Regions from separate parts of the Lysinibacillus sp. 2017 genome, predicted to be linked through region 4. Evidence: riboswitches for the same ligand, from Rfam matches in the RefSeq annotation. Region 4 holds a riboswitch; each other region holds the start of a gene.

The links. Region 4 has a riboswitch for S-adenosylmethionine ahead of DCE79_RS09815 (Na+/H+ antiporter NhaC family protein). Riboswitches for the same ligand answer to the same signal wherever they lie in the genome.
Region 1: linked by a shared signal. The riboswitch ahead of DCE79_RS01355 (O-acetylhomoserine aminocarboxypropyltransferase/cysteine synthase family protein) and the one ahead of DCE79_RS09815 (Na+/H+ antiporter NhaC family protein) in region 4 are both predicted to bind S-adenosylmethionine.
Region 2: linked by a shared signal. The riboswitch ahead of DCE79_RS17375 (methionine ABC transporter ATP-binding protein) and the one ahead of DCE79_RS09815 (Na+/H+ antiporter NhaC family protein) in region 4 are both predicted to bind S-adenosylmethionine.
Region 3: linked by a shared signal. The riboswitch ahead of metK (methionine adenosyltransferase) and the one ahead of DCE79_RS09815 (Na+/H+ antiporter NhaC family protein) in region 4 are both predicted to bind S-adenosylmethionine.

The regions. Positions count from the first base shown of each region.
Region 1 is NZ_CP029002.1:295,478-299,648, reverse strand. It holds gene gltS (sodium/glutamate symporter) at 1-822, shown strand, start outside; gene DCE79_RS01360 (hypothetical protein) at 944-1,342, opposite strand; gene DCE79_RS01355 (O-acetylhomoserine aminocarboxypropyltransferase/cysteine synthase family protein) at 1,575-2,879, opposite strand; SAM riboswitch class I at 3,002-3,118, opposite strand; gene DCE79_RS01350 (DASS family sodium-coupled anion symporter) at 3,542-4,171, shown strand, end outside.
Region 2 is NZ_CP029002.1:3,553,818-3,557,988, reverse strand. It holds gene DCE79_RS17390 (M20 family metallopeptidase) at 1-179, opposite strand, end outside; gene DCE79_RS17385 (MetQ/NlpA family ABC transporter substrate-binding protein) at 193-1,047, opposite strand; gene DCE79_RS17380 (methionine ABC transporter permease) at 1,061-1,723, opposite strand; gene DCE79_RS17375 (methionine ABC transporter ATP-binding protein) at 1,713-2,738, opposite strand; SAM riboswitch class I at 2,846-2,946, opposite strand; gene DCE79_RS17370 (DUF948 domain-containing protein) at 3,171-3,575, shown strand; gene DCE79_RS17365 (GNAT family N-acetyltransferase) at 3,629-3,898, opposite strand; gene DCE79_RS17360 ((4Fe-4S)-binding protein) at 3,886-4,125, opposite strand.
Region 3 is NZ_CP029002.1:2,837,069-2,841,239, reverse strand. It holds gene pckA (phosphoenolpyruvate carboxykinase (ATP)) at 1-1,118, opposite strand, end outside; SAM riboswitch class I at 1,318-1,431, shown strand; gene metK (methionine adenosyltransferase) at 1,682-2,878, shown strand; gene DCE79_RS13765 (gamma carbonic anhydrase) at 3,006-3,518, opposite strand; gene DCE79_RS13760 (alpha/beta hydrolase) at 3,660-4,171, shown strand, end outside.
Region 4 is NZ_CP029002.1:2,046,140-2,050,310, reverse strand. It holds gene DCE79_RS09820 (manganese catalase family protein) at 1-286, opposite strand, end outside; gene DCE79_RS09815 (Na+/H+ antiporter NhaC family protein) at 492-1,778, opposite strand; SAM riboswitch class I at 1,876-1,979, opposite strand; gene epsC (serine O-acetyltransferase EpsC) at 2,275-3,204, shown strand; gene DCE79_RS09805 (YitT family protein) at 3,322-3,885, opposite strand.

The DNA.
Region 1 (4,171 bases), 1.8 Mb from region 4:
ATTCATCCATTACTTGGTGTAATGGCCGGTGCGGTATCAATGGAAGGTGGTCACGGAGCCGCTGCTGCTTACGGGGAAACAATTGAATCATTAGGCGTTTCTTCTGCTTTATCGGTCGGCATGGCTGCAGCAACATGCGGACTTGTCGCAGGTGGTCTTATCGGAGGCCCAGTTATCCAATACTTAATTCGTAAATATAATTTAAAGCCTTCTTCTGATGAAACGGAAGAATATGTAGAGAAGGCACAAAAGCCAATTTCAGAAAAATCATTTATGGCACAAGTTTTCTTAATTACTTTCTGTATGGCAGCAGGTACATATGTAGGGGAATGGTTTACTAGTATAACAGGATTTGTCCTACCAGGTTATGTGGGTGCTATGTTTGTAGCGGTAATTGTTCGTAATATCATTGACCGTACAAAACCAGAGTTAATTAATATGAAGGAAATTAACTTAATTGGTGATATTTCATTAAGCATTTTCTTATCTATGGCTTTAATGAACATTAAATTATGGGAAATTGCAGATTTAGCACTACCTTTATTCGTGATTATTTTAGCGCAAGTAATTTTCATCGTGTTATTCGCTGTATTCGTGCTATTCCGCCTACTTGGCAAGGACTTCGATGCTGCGATTATGGTAGCCGGTTTCCTAGGACACGGTCTTGGTGCAACACCAAACGCCATGGCAAATATGGCAGCCGTTGTATCAAAATTTGGTCCTTCACGTAAAGCGTTTTTAATCGTTCCAATCGTTGGTGCCTTCTTAATCGACGTCTTCGGTGTACCGATTATTATTACGACAATTAATTTATTCAAATAATCTAATAAGCCCGAGTTTCTATTAAGTAGAAACTCGGGCTTATTTAATTAACAAATTCATCAACACAATGGCCAAAATAAAAAACATTAGTGAGGGGGATCACTAATGTTTTGGGTATATTTTATACTGCTACGTTTACAAGTTGGTAATTGCGTAAACGATGGGCAGTTAAAACTTTTTTCATAATAATCTCTTCTTTAGCTGTGAAGTTTGGCACCGCGAATGGGCGTTGCACTAACTGGAACTCACCATATTTTAAAAACCACTCTTTTGCCGGCTCTAAAAGATGGGCTGCTCCGTGCTCTTTATATTCCTCCGCTACTTCTCTTACAGTGTAGCCTGATGTCGCAAGATTATGAGTTGCTTCTGAGAAAGCACTGTGCCCAAACACTTTGTGCCACATTAAGTTCATATCTGCTAAGATTTGCTGGATGCCACAAGCATTCACAAATTCCTTTGCATCATTTAATTCATATATGGCGTAAGCTGCAATATTTTGTGCACTATATACGTTTCCCATGTCGAACAACTCCTTTTCTTTACGTTTTATTATCCCTATTGTATTACTTGGTTTTAATCTTGTCAATAAAACTTATACAAATAGTAGGGATTAATTTTTGTAAAATTCGCTCCCTTTTCGAATGGGAAATGGTGAGCGAGTTTCTTCTATATTAATTAAATATACTTCGGCATATTTGCGTCTGAATTCGGTTTGTGATTGCACAAATAACTCTTTACTGAATTCGAAGAAATTAAGCGTTCGTTTCTACTTCTATTTGAGTAGCTACTTTTGCTAATGCTTGCTCTAAATCAGCAATAATATCTTCAACAGCCTCTAGGCCAATCGATAAGCGAATGAGCTCTTCCGAAACGCCTGCTATTTTTAATTCTTCTACTGACAGTTGTTGATGCGTTGTTGATGCTGGGTGAATGATTAATGACCGAGCATCCCCTACGTTGGCTACGTGCGAGAATAATTCTACGTTATCAATCACCTCTCGCCCTGCTTCACGTCCACCTCTAATACCGAATGTAATAATTGAGCCGAAGCCATTTTTTAAATACTTCTTAGCTAAATCATGCGTTGCAAATTCTTCAAAGCCGTTGTAGTTTACATATTCCACAGATGGGTGGTTTTTTAAATATTCCGCTACTTTTTGTGCATTTTCATTATGACGAGTAATACGCAAATGAAGCGTTTCTAATCCTTGTAAAAAGTTAAATGCTGCGTCCGCTGATAAAGTTGGACCGAAATCACGTAATAATTGAACGCGTAATTTTGTGGCAAATGCAGCCCCTGCAGCATCAATTCCGTAACGAATACCATGATAAGAAGCGTCCGGCTCTATAAAACCTGGGTGTTTTCCTTTCGTCCAATCGAACTTCCCTGCATCGACAACGATTCCGCCGATTGTCGTACCATGCCCACCAATCCACTTGGTTGCGGAATGAATGACAACGTCTGCACCAAATTCAATGGGGTTACTGCCAAAAGGTGAAGCAAATGTGCTATCAATCAATAATGGGAGATCGTTTTCATGTGCGATATCCGCTACAGCTTCAATATCTAATACTGTCAAACTTGGGTTGCCGATAATTTCTGCGTATACCGCCTTCGTTTTATCGGTAATCGCTTTTCTGAAGTTTTCTGGATCTGACTCATCAACAAATTTCACTGTGATGCCGTAACGTGGTAACGTAGTCGCAAATAAATTGTACGTGCCTCCATAAAGTGAACCTGCCGCAACAATTTCATCACCAGCACCCGCTAAATTTAAAATCGAAAATGCGACTGCTGCTGCACCAGATGAAAGTCCAACCGCTGCTGTCCCACCTTCTAATTGCGCAACACGCTCTTCAAATACCGCTACTGTAGGATTCATAATACGCGAATAAATATTACCTGTTTCTTCTAAAGCAAATAGACGTTGCGCATGAGCAGTGTCTTCAAAAGCATAAGCCGTCGTACGATAAATTGGTACGGCTATCGCACCCGTTACGGGATCAGCCTTTTGTCCCCCGTGCAGTAATACTGTTTCTGGTCGTAAATTTGTCATTGTTTTGCCTCCTAAAATGTATTCGATGGTGAAATCGGTGTATTTTGAGGAGGATTTTTTGAGAAAACTAAAAAACCCTCTTCAGTTAAGAAGAGGGTCCCGCAAATGAGCAAGTTTTCCTCCTCTTATCTTTCAAAGTGCAGAATGCACTTTGTAGGATGTAGCACCTTAGTCAGTTGATCACTCACTGGTTGCCGGACTTTCATAGGGCCTATTCCCTCAGTCGCTCTTGATAAGAGTATGTGATTTATGTTCCATCGTTGTTTCACAGTATAAAACAATGCAAAATGATTCGTCAACTTAAATTTTTAATTTTCTGAATTCAATTTATTATAAATTCCCTATTGTGTTATTTTATTGCTAATAATGCCAAAAATTCTCTATTTAACGCAACTGAATTGCTATTTTAATTTCCACAAAAAATTACATTTCAATTATCTAACAATAATAAAATTCACCAAATATTAACAGTTTTAAAACACCTAAATGCTATAATAATTATGACAAATACCTTTTATTTACATGACTCATACATATCAAAGTGTTTTCCTACATCGTTATGTAATATTAGAAATTTTGTCTCTTAACTTTATTCTAAGAAAACATTCAACACCTAATTTATTATCGTTTTTAAAAATTACTATACACAAGGGGGAATTTTTATGGCAACAGAAAAAACGTCAAAACGTAATTTAAAGCCACTTTGGATTATTTTAGCCTTTGTCGCATTGATTACAATCATACTTTTACCGAATAACGGAGACCTTCCCGTTGTTGGTCAACGCGCATTAGCGATTTTAGCATTTGCTGTTATTTTATGGGTAACAGAAGCAGTAACCTATCCTGTCAGCTCAGCAATGATTTTAGCGGCAATTGCCGTACTTTTAGGGTTAGCACCAAGTATGGAAGATCCTTCTGTACAAATGGGGACAAGCAATGCATTAAAATTAGCATTAGGTGGATTTAGTAACTCTGCCGTTGCATTAGTAGGTATGGCGTTATTTTTAGCAGCTGCTATGCAAATTACAAACTTACATAAGCGTATTGCCTTATGGGTTTTATCATTAGTTGGTACAAAAACAAAAGCACTTGTATTTGGTGCAATTTTAGTAGCCATCGTGTTAGCATTCGTTGTACCAAGTGCGACTGCTCGTGCTGGTGCCGTTGTGCCAATTCTTTTAGGAATTGTTGCAGCGTTTGGTTTATCAAAGGAAAGTAAGCTTGCTGCATTATTAGTAATTACAGCAACACAAGCCGTTTCCATTTGGAACGTTGGTATTAAAACGGCTGCT
Region 2 (4,171 bases), 1.5 Mb from region 4:
GCTGTTTCTACTTCAAAATTAGCGTCGCGTAATACTTGAACGAGCTGTTCACTGGCGAAGAATTCTTTGTTGCCGATTTCTGGATTCGCATGAATTGCTTTACTTACCGTAATATATTTTTCCTTATTTTGTTGAATTGATTGTGAAATACGTGCACTGCCGTCAACTGTAATTGTCATTTTAAAATCCCCCTTATTTAGAAATCTCTTTTAACTCTTTGAATGTAGTTTGTAATTCATCATTTGATAAAATCGTTATAACTTGGCCACCTTTTGTATCTTCTTTGATGGCTTTTTCAATTTCTTCTGTATGGTAGGCTTCAATAATTTTCTGATATACTTCATTGTCTTTATCTTCTGCACGTGCAGCAATAATGTTGACATATGGGAAGACACTTTCATCCTCACTTAACTCACGGTAAATTGGATCTTCCCCTGGGTTAAGACCAGCTTGACCAGCAATCCCGTTATTAATGATAGCGGCCGTTACATCTGGTAATACGTGTGGTGTTTGTTGAGCTGTCATTGGAATGATGTCTAAGTTTAATTTGTTTGCTGTAATTTTTGTTGGATCCCCAAATAATCCGAAGTCGTCTGCTAGTTCTATAAATCCTGCTGATTCTAATAAACGTAATGCACGTGCTTGGTTTGATGCATCGTCAGGAATGGCAATTTTGTCGCCTTCTTTAATTTCATTGATATCTGTAATTTTTTTTGAATATAACCCAAGTGGTGCAAACACGGTAGAGCCTAATGGAATTAAATCGTTGCCACTTTCATTTGTATAGCTAGCTAAAAATGAAATGTGTTGGAATGCATTTAAATCAACATCGCCATGTGCTAATGCGTTGTTTGGTAAGATGTAGTCTTCAAATTCAACTAATTCAATTTCGATGCCTTCTTTAGCCAATTTTTCTTTTAAGATTGGCCATTGTGCACCATCTGCACCGTTGACACCAATTTTTACTACGCTGCTTTCCTCATCTCCGCAGGCTGCTAAGGTAAATATTGCTAATGCTGTGAATACTAAAAATAATAATTTTTTCATGAATGATTTGCTCCTATCGTCTTAATATTTTTTTTGCTAATGCGTTGCCTAACCATTGTGCAAGTTGTACAAGAATAATTAATATAATGACGGTGACGATCATGACACTTGTATCGAATCGTTGGTAACCGTAAGTGATTGCGATATGACCTAAACCACCTCCACCAACTGTTCCTGCTACTGCTGAAAAGTCGATTAAACTAATTGTGACGAATGTTAAACCTAAAATTAGAGGTCCAAGTGCTTCAGGGATTAACACCGTAAAAATAATTTGAAACGGGCTGGCTCCCATTGCTTTTGCTGCCTCTATAACACCGGGGTCAATACCAATAAGATTTGTTTCCACAATTCGTGCAATCCCAAATGCAGAAGCAATGGTCATTGGAAAGACGGCTGCGGATGTTCCAATTGTGGTCCCCATTACTAAGCGTGTGAGAGGGGATATAGCCACTAAGAAAATAATAAATGGAACAGGTCGAATAATATTAATTAAGATATTTAGTAAGTTAAATGTAATTTTGCTTTCAAGAATATTGTTTTCTCTTGTAACAAATAAAAGTAAACCTAGCGTTATACCAAGAATTGAACCGAAAAGAAGCGTTAAAATGACCATAAAAAGTGTTTCACCTGTTGCTTCTGCAATCCTCGGCCAAAATGTATTCCAATCAACCTTCATTTAATAAAACCTCCTCTACTTCTACAATTTGTGAAAGTTCTTCTATTACATAGTTCACTTGTGCATCATTACCTTTAAATGAAACGAGAAGATTGCCAAACATTTTATTTTGCAATTCTCGTACCGATCCGTAAATGATATTGAACGGTACTTGATGTTTTTGTGTAATTTCAGAAAGTAATGGGTTATGAGTTAATGAGCCTTTAAATAATATTCGGTATAAATGTTGTCCACCAGATTGCTTCCATTCTTTTAAAATGTGTTCGGATGGCATATCTTGATGTACAGATTGGATAAAGCGTTGTGTTGTCGGATGTTGTGGTTGGGTGAAAACGTCGTAGACATTGCCACTTTCAATGACCTGTCCATTTTCCATAACAGCAACACGATTACAAATCGTTTGGATGACATGCATTTCATGTGTAATTAGTAAGACAGTAATCCCGAGTTCTTCATTCACGCGTTTTAATAATCTCAATATATCCGCTGTTGTTTCAGGATCTAGCGCGGAAGTTGCTTCATCGCAAATTAAAATATCAGGGTTTGTAGCAAGTGCACGAGCGATTCCGACTCGCTGCTTTTGTCCGCCTGATAATTGTTCTGGGTAATCCTTTGCTTTTTCAGATAACCCAACAAACTTTAATAATTCTGCAGTTCTTCGCTCAATCTCACTTTTGGATTTGCCTGCAAGTTTTAATGGATAAGCGATATTTCCTGCTACAGTACGCGAGGTCATTAAGTTAAAGTTCTGGAAAATCATTCCGATGTTTCGTCGCAATTGACGAAGCTCTTTTTGAGAAATTTTCGCTAAGTCCGTACCGTTAACGGTAATGGAGCCGGTTGTTGGCTGTTCTAGAGAATTAACTAATCGCAGTAACGTACTTTTTCCTGCGCCACTAAAACCGATAATGCCAAAAATATCTCCTTTATGTACCGTTAAATTTACATTTTTAACAGCGTGCACTTCACGGTCTTTCATTTTGAATGTCTTTGATATATTTGAAAATTCGATCATTTAAAAACCTACTTTCATTCCCTTGCAAAAGTTATTTTTAAAACAAAAAAACCTCTCGTATCATAAAAAATAAGATACGAAAGGTTGAATAGACTTCATCACTTTTGATCTTATCTTCCAAGTTTACACTTGCAGGATTTGGCACAATGCTAAAATAGCTGTTGCCGAGACTTCAAAGGGCCTGTCCCTCCATCTCTCTTGATAAGAAAATATATTCAGTTGCGTTTGATATGTTCTTAATCTTAAATCCAAGTAATTCTATTGTCAATAACTATATTTAAATTTTCAGAAAAAATTTTTTTTAAGATGTTATTATTAAAGTTCATGATGAAACTAATTTGAAGGTAGGAACATGGAACGGATAAATTAGTAAAAATGAGGGTAATTATAATAAAATATAAGATAATAGTTCATTGAAAAGGAGGAATAAAGATGAATCCATGGCTTTTAGCTACCGTTATTATTTTAATCGTTGCAGTCGTTGCTTTAGTTGGATGTATTGCAGTCGTTGTTGTCCCGCTAAAAAATACGATTACAATTATTTTGTCACATGTAGAGGGGATTCAAAAGCAGCTAAACGGAGTTCAAACGCAAACAACGGCACTTACGTCAACGGTGGACCGAATGAAAACGGATATTGACTATAAGAAAACATCGTTTCAAGCTCTTGTCCAATCGGTAAAAGATTCAGGAAATATGTTAAATGAAGTGTCTGAGTCTACACAAAAAGCGACGCTAGCCATTGTGAAGAATGTTCAAAACGATGCACAAAAGCAAGCGGAAGTCGAGCAATGGACGAACATCGCGATGGGCTTTTTAAATCGAAAAGCGCAGTAATAGTAAACAAAAAACGCTTCGTCTAATTATATAATCGACGAAGCGTTTTGGTTTTACTCTAATACATCTTCATAGTTAGGATTTTTGGTGAATTGTGCCTTCGCAAATGGACAAAGTGGAACGATTTTTTTGCCGTTTTCTCGTGCAAACTCAACAAAAGTTTTCACCATTTCTTGTCCAACACCACGACCACGTGCCTCATCGGCAACACCTGTATGATCAATAATGAAAAATTGGTCACTAGACTTAACGAAGGTCATCTCCCCAAGCTCTTTACCATTCTCTGTAGCAATTACACGTTTTTCCTCAATTAAAATTTGCAATGGTTTATCCCTCTTTTCGAATATATTGAAGTGCTCCAGATGACGGCAGCTACTTCATCGGTTGATGCAGCGTCTGCAATAATCCACGGCTTTCGCTTTGTATCAAAAACATTAGGACTCCCACGGACACAATTTCCTGAACGCTCACAAATATCGGTAAAAAATACATCGATATGATCGCCAATGTATTTTCGGTAACCTTCATTTACTAATTGTTCTTCCTTCATAAGTCACCTGCCTCTAAATAGATAGGAATACGTATATTACACATAC
Region 3 (4,171 bases), 790 kb from region 4:
GTGAAACCACTTAAGAAGTGATACATTGCTTGTTCTTTATTTAATTTAGAAACAGGAGGTAATACACCAAATGCATCCGCAGTTAAGAAAATGATTGTTTTTGGGTGACCTGCTACTGATGGTAATACAATATTATCGATGTAATCGATTGGGTATGCAACGCGCGTATTTTCAGTTAATGAACCGTCATCGTAATCACATACACGCGTTTCTGGATTTACTGCAACGTTTTCTAAAACAGCACCGAAGCGAATAGCATTGTAGATTTCTGGTTCTTTTTCTTTTGAAAGGTTGATTGTTTTTGCATAGCAACCACCTTCAATATTGAATACGCCATTGTCAGACCAACCGTGCTCGTCATCCCCAATTAATTTACGGTCAGCATCTGCTGATAAAGTTGTTTTACCAGTACCTGATAAACCGAAGAATAATGAAACGTCGCCTTCTTCGCCAACGTTAGCTGAACAGTGCATTGGGAAGATGCCTTGCTCTGGTAATAAATAGTTCATAATACCGAAGATTGATTTTTTCATTTCACCAGCGTACTCAGTACCACCGATTAAAATAATTTTCTTTTCAAGAGAAGTGATGATAAATGTTTCTGAAGCTGTACCATCTACCTCTGGATTTGCTTTAAAGTTTGGAGCAGCAACGATTGTGAAATCAGCTACATGAGAAGCTAATTCCTCTGCTGTTGGACGGATGAATAATTGATGACAAAATAGGTTATGCCAAGCATATTCGTTAATTACTTTAATTGATAGTTGAGAATCTATATCTGCACCTGCAAAGCCGTTGAACACGAATAATTCATCGCACTCTTTTAAGTAGTTAATGACTTTTACATATAATTTGTCGAATACTTCTGATGAGATTGGACGGTTAATTTTACCCCAGTTAATTTTATCTTTAGAACCGTCTTCTTCAACCATGTATTTATCTTTAGGAGAACGGCCAGTATATTTGCCTGTTTCAGCACGTAAAGCACCGTCAACAGTTAACATTGCTTCTCCACGTGATGTCGCTTTTTCAACTAATTGTGGAACTGATAGTTGTGTTTGAATATTTTCCCCGTTTAAAAGTTCTTTCAGCTCGTTAGCAATTTCTACCGAATTCATCGATTAAATACCATCCTTTTTTATAGTATTCCCTTGTGTAGGGGAGTTGTTTGTTAATTCAAAAATAGTATAACACATTGATATTAATAATCTATACTAATTATGAATTATTTTTAATGGATTTTCTAACTGTAATAATTAAGACAAAATTGGTTGACATAAAATCCGTTTTTACGTAAGATTGTTTAATGAACGGATACTCTTATCCCGAGCTGGTGGAGGGGCAGGCCCTTTGAAACCCGGCAACCTGCGTTATGTTAACGTGTTGGTGCCAACCTGATGCAAGGGCAAAATAACCCTTGAACGATAAGAGTGAAAGGTAACGAAGCATATTAATCCTTTCCTCACGCGTGATGAGCGCGGTAATGAGTGAAAGGATTTTTTTATTTTGATTTAAAAATCGCGAATAGATTTAAGATAGAGTTAAATTTATAGCCTTTCAAAACCTCGTGTTAAAGCAAACAAAGCTTGGCGTTTATACTATTACTATATAAACGGACATGGGTAATGAGTACCGTATCAAAACAAAAAACAATTGCCAAAGTGAATTAGGAGGAAATGACATGACAAATCGTCGACTGTTTACATCAGAAAGTGTAACGGAAGGACATCCAGATAAAATTTGTGACCAAATTTCAGATGCTATTTTAGATGCCATTTTAGCAGCAGATCCAAACGCACGTGTAGCTTGTGAAACAACGGTAACAACAGGCTTAGTATTAGTTTCTGGTGAAATTACAACAACAACTTATGTGGATATGAAAGGAATTATCCGTGATACTGTAGCAGAAATTGGCTACACACGTGGTAAATACGGCTTTGATGCTGAAAACTTAGCAGTACTTGTAGCGGTGGGAGAACAATCTCCTGATATCGCACAAGGTGTTGACCAAGCATTAGAAGCACGTGAAGGTTCAATGACGGACGAAGAGTTAGAAGCAATTGGAGCAGGTGACCAAGGTTTAATGTTCGGTTACGCTTGTAATGAAACACCTGAATTAATGCCAATGCCGATTTCATTAGCACACAAATTAGCACGCCGTTTAACAGAAGTGCGTAAAAACGGTACATTAGATTACTTACGTCCAGATGGTAAAACACAAGTGACAATCGAGTATGGTGAAAATAATGTTCCTTTACGTGTAGATACAATTGTTATTTCAACACAACACGATGAAGAAGCAACATTAGAACAAATTCAAGCGGATATGAAAAAATACGTAATCGCAGAAGTTGTACCAGCAGAGCTTTTAGATGAAGCAACAAAATACTTCATCAATCCAACTGGTCGTTTCGTAATCGGTGGTCCTAAAGGAGATGCAGGTCTTACAGGACGTAAAATTATTGTCGACACTTACGGTGGTTATGCACGTCATGGTGGCGGTGCATTCTCAGGTAAAGATGCAACAAAAGTTGACCGTTCGGCAGCCTATGCAGCTCGTTATGTTGCAAAAAATATCGTAGCAGCTGGCTTAGCAGATCGCGCGGAAGTACAACTTGCCTATGCAATTGGTGTAGCTCAACCCGTATCGATTGCTGTAGATACATTCGGTACTGGTAAAGTTGCTGAAAGTAAAATCGTTGAGTGGGTTCGTGAATTATTTGACCTACGTCCAGCAGGGATTATTAAAATGCTTGACTTGCGTCGTCCGATTTACAAACAAACAGCTGCATACGGTCACTTCGGTCGTACAGATATAAATGTTCCTTGGGAAAATACAGATAAGGCAGCAGCTTTAAAAGAAAAAGCAGGCCTATAATAAAAAAAGAAAAGGAGCAGTGGTCGACATATCGTTGACACCGCTCCTTTTTTTATTTTTGACTTGAAAAAAATTCATTATATAAATAGGAAGAAATACATTTTTTAGTAAGAGTGTTATTTCACAATTACTTTTGTAAGGATTTATAATATTGTCCCTTTTCTACATATTCACGAATAATCCGGTCCATATCTGCACGATCTTCCGCTGTCACTTCGCGTACGACTTTTGCAGGGCGTCCCATTGCTAGCATATTTGGAGGAATGACTTTTCCTGGCGGTACAAGGCTACCTGCACCGATAAATGCGCCTTCCCCAATTTCAGCACCATCTAAAATGATGGAACCCATGCCAATTAGTGCACGTTTCTTTATTGTGCAGCTATGTAATGTTACTTGATGACCAATTGTTACTTCGTCTTCAATAATTAATGGAAATGCTGGGCTCTGGTGGAGACAAGATAAATCTTGAACACTAACACGGTCACCAATAATTGTTTTGTTGACATCGCCACGTATGACGGTATTGAACCAAATTGTAGTTTCGGCACCGATTGTTACGTCACCTGTAATCGTTGCATAATCTGCAATAAAAGCAGAAGGATGAATCGATGGAGTTTTATCTTTGTATGGATAAATCATACGAAATTCCTCTTTTCTTGTATAAAATAGTATTTGAATCTAATAGTATCGTACCAAATGAATTGAAATTTTCAAATAACATTTCTTTTTTCAATAGATGGATTATAATGAATAGAAGTTTCATATGAAGGAGGTTTAATCATGTGGAAATGGGAAGCTGAAGGGCAACCGAAAGCGGTAGTTGCTATACTACATAGTGCATATGAACATCATCGTTGGTATGCATGGTTAATTGAAAAGTTTCGAAGTGCAGGCTTTCATGTTGTCATGGGAGATTTACCGGGACATGGAGATCAAGCAAAATATGCGAGATACCATGATGAAGATTTCGAGGAATATGTATCTTATACAAAACTACTATTAAAGGTAGCACTTGAATATAATTTACCGCTGTTTATAGTCGGAAATGGTTTAGGTAGTACGATTGCGATGAAGGCACTTAAAAAAAATAAAATTGAATGTGCAGGTATTATTTTGACGTCACCTTGGTTAAATTTAAAGCTTACACCAGGTAAAATGTCCAATGCTTTAACGAGCTTAAGTGCGATTACATCAAATGTTAAGATTAAGCATGAATTGACGTTGCAACATTGCTCTAGAAATACAGATGTATTAATAGAGTTAAAAGAAAGTTTACCACTCAACAGTATGGT
Region 4 (4,171 bases):
CACCGCTATTTCCAGGTGCAACAGATTCCCCTGAATCATTTAATAATTGATTGATTGTATTTTGTACGAGTTCAACATGAGCAATTTCCTCTAAGAAAATGCCTCGTAGTAAATCGCGATATTGCGTTTCTTTGCCTCTAAAATTGGAACTTTGGAAAAAATACTGCATCATCGTTCGCATTTCGCCATAATGACCACCAAGAATCTCTTGCATAACACGAGCTGCTTGTGGGTCAGGTTTATCGGGTTTAATAATATTTATTAACTCTTCTTTGTAATAATACATAGTGTGCCCTCGATTCTAAGAAATTTTTGAATGTATATTAATTTGCCGCAAAGTTTATCCACTTCACTGGACATAGTATAAGCAAATAGAGCAAATTCATTCCTTGTTAACCATTCAAAAGTGTTTTGTATCTAGTTCTCAGACTTTTTCAAAATTTTAAAAAAGCCCTCACCGCAATTACTATGCGAATGAGAGCTTGTGTACACTAAGCACGTATTTTTTTAGCTTTTGGATAACCAATGAGTATTGCGATAACGCCACAAACTGCAATAAACATTGAATAATACGCATATTGCATCATCGTGATTGGCGAAATGCCAGCGACACCAGCGGCAACTAAAAATTGTGCACCATATGGGATTAATCCTTGTACTGCACAAGAGAATATATCGATAATACTCGCTGATTTTCGTGGCTCAATATCATATTGAGTGGCAATATTTTTTGCGAGAGGGCCAGCAATTAAAATCGCAATTGTATTATTGGCAGTCGATAAATCCGTTAAGCTCACTAAACCAGCCATTGCAAACTCTGCATCTTTTTTAGATTTGATTTTGCGAGTGGCCAATTGCAAGATAAAATCAATACCCCCATTATGCTTGATGACTTCAACCATTCCTGCAATAAGAATCGCTAAAAAGGCCATTTCAAACATACCAGCCATCCCATCGCCAGCTGCTTGCACAAGGCTCATGACATTATAACTACCATCAATTAGTCCAATAATGCCTGCAATACCAATACCACAAGCCAAAACAAGAAATACATTAAGACCTGCTAATGCAAAAATAATGACGAAAATATAAGGGATAATTTTAATCCACTCAAAGGTTTCATACGTAATTTGAGCGTTTGAGTTCATCGTCATAAACATTAAAATGACACATGTGACAATAGCCGCTGGTAATACAATGAGGAAGTTCACTTTAAATTTATCCTTCATTTGTGCACCTTGTGTACGAACGGAAGTAATCGTCGTATCTGAAATAAACGATAAATTATCGCCAAACATAGCACCACCAATAATCGTCGCCATGAGTAACGCAAGTGAAAGATCTGTTTGCTCACCGATACCTACACCAATTGGAGCAATGGCAACGATTGTCCCGACAGAGGTTCCCATCGCAAGGGATATAAAACAAGCAATCACAAATAAGCCAACAACAAGTAAATTTTGCGGAGCGATGGAAAGGGCAAAGTTAACAGTAGCATCAACAGCACCCATTCCTTTTGCCGTTTCAGAAAAGGCACCTGCTAATAAGAAAATCAGTACCATTAGCATGACATTTGAATTGCCGGCACCCTTACAAAAAATATCGACCTTTGTTGAAAGGGATTCTTTACGATTCATGGCTAATGCGACAGCACCAGAAATCGCAATCGCTATAATGACAGGGAACGCATAAAAGTCGTCTAATAAAATGCCTGATCCGATAAATAACACTAAAAACACTACAAATGGGAGTAACGCCCATGGATTACCTTTTTTCATACAAACCTCCAACATCTTTTCCTTCAAATCAAGTCCAAGCACACAAAAAAGTCTCTCCTTAAACGAACAAGAAGAGACCTACATTACGGAAAACCTCAGCTTATCTTTCAAGTGCGTACTTGCTGGATTTGGCACAGTAACTACATTCGTTCCGCTGCCGAGATTTCATAGGGCCAGTCCCTCCATCTCTCATGATAAGAAGTTAATCATATTATTTTTTTCAAAGTAAGAACTACAATATATGATTTTCGATAAATTGTCAATAAATTATTATTGTTGGATATTATTTTGATGTTTACTGGTGATGAAGGCCAAAAGTTTGATGCAATTTTAACATATTTTGGTTTATCATCTAAAATGAACTATCATAAAGAAAAAGAGCAATCACTCCTAGTTACGTATAAATGACTGCATTAGTGCGAATAAGGATAAAAAAGTTTGAAATTTTAACCTAAAACGATAAACTAAGTTTAGAAACATAAAGGGGATTAGATATATGAAAATTGAAGATTGGCTAAATAATGAAACGTCGGCGATTGCAAAAGAATTAACGGAATACGACGAAAAGCATATGGAAGTTGAAAAAACGATTGGCTTTACGGGACGCGATAAAATTCAGGGAATTTTAAAAAACTTCCATCAAATCATTTTTCCAAAGATCTATCACCAAGGAGGAAGCGATAAGACGCGTACACTGACGGATGTTACAAATAATATTCGTAAGTCTGCATTAGATTTGCGTGATCTGATTGAAAAGGTATTAATCTACCAAAATAATGACAACTGTGATGGACAATGCGGCGAAAGAGCCGATCAGGTTGTTATGAAGTTAATAGAAAGCTTCCCTAAAATTCGCGAAATGATTCAAACCGATATTCATGCTGCCTACAATGGTGACCCAGCTGCAACGTCAACAGAGGAGATTTTACTAAGCTATCCATCTGTTCGCGCGGTCTTCATTCACCGTATCGCACACGAGCTATATAAATTAGATGTAACGATTGTGCCGCGTATTATGTCAGAATATGCACATCAGTTAACAGGAATCGATATTCACCCAGGCGCATCAATCGGTCATTCGTTCTTCATTGACCACGGTACAGGTGTTGTTATCGGGGAAACATGTACGATTGGTAATAACGTAAAAATCTATCAAGGTGTGACACTTGGAGCACTAAGCTTCCCACTTGATGAAAATGGCAATCCAATCAAAGGCATTAAACGTCATCCAAACATCGAGGATAATGTCGTTATTTATGCGGGTGCCACAATTTTAGGCGGTAAAACGACAATCGGTCATGATACTGTACTTGGAAGTAACATTTGGCTAACCAACACCGTGCCACCATATTCACGTGTCTACAACTCACAGCCATCACCGAATATTAGCATTAGTAAAGAATATGTAGCGGATTATGAAATCTAAACAGAATAAGCCAGTGAAGCGGAACTTAATCCGACTTCTCTGGCTTTTTTATTATTTTGTATAAATTTTAATGATAGTTGGATGTCTGTGTTCGCGTACGCTTTAGGTGAATAGATCCTACTTTGTAATATAACTCGTTGTTATGCTAACAGAAAGTATAGTAAGAATGGAAAGTAAAAAAGTCTCGGAGGATAATAATAGACCACCACATATAACCACAAAAGCATCAATGATTAAAATATATATCCCTACATTAATCCCTGTTTTATCACATAAAAACTGGGCAATAAAATCTGTGCCGCCTGTACTTGTCTGAAATAGCAACATCAAGCCAATCCCAATTCCTATTAAAATGCCACCTAGAATAGAACTATATAGTGCATCAATTTTAAATAGCGTACTAACAGGTGTTAGAAAATCAATAAAAAAAGAAGAGATAATCATGCCATGTAAACTATTATAAAAATAACTTCTGTAATGAAACCATGCAAATATAAAGATGGGAACACTTAATATGATAATAGTTACACCTGTTTCCAAACCCCATATGTAATTTATTATTAATCCAATACCAACTGTACCCCCATCTAATATTTCATGTGGTACTAAAAACATATTTATTCCTAAAGATAAAAGAATGCTACCTATAATTAGTGCAAAACCTTTTTTTAGAAAGGACAGGTAACCACCTCATAATACAGACTATTTTAAAGTAACTTAAGCAAAATATTGTGAATTTCAATGGTAAATATATGTTCATTATTCGGCAGAAAGAAGTAATTTAGATGCAAATTTTAAATAGAACTGTAAAGAGTAAACCTACACATACAGAACTTTTGAACTTCCATCCGTTTCTCAAGTAATGAATGAGCAAAATAAGTATTTGCACCCGGTAAATGAAATAGTAACGTCCTTTTTCTAAAGAAATAATAGTTGTTGACCTGTAAATACTGTAATATTCAGAAAA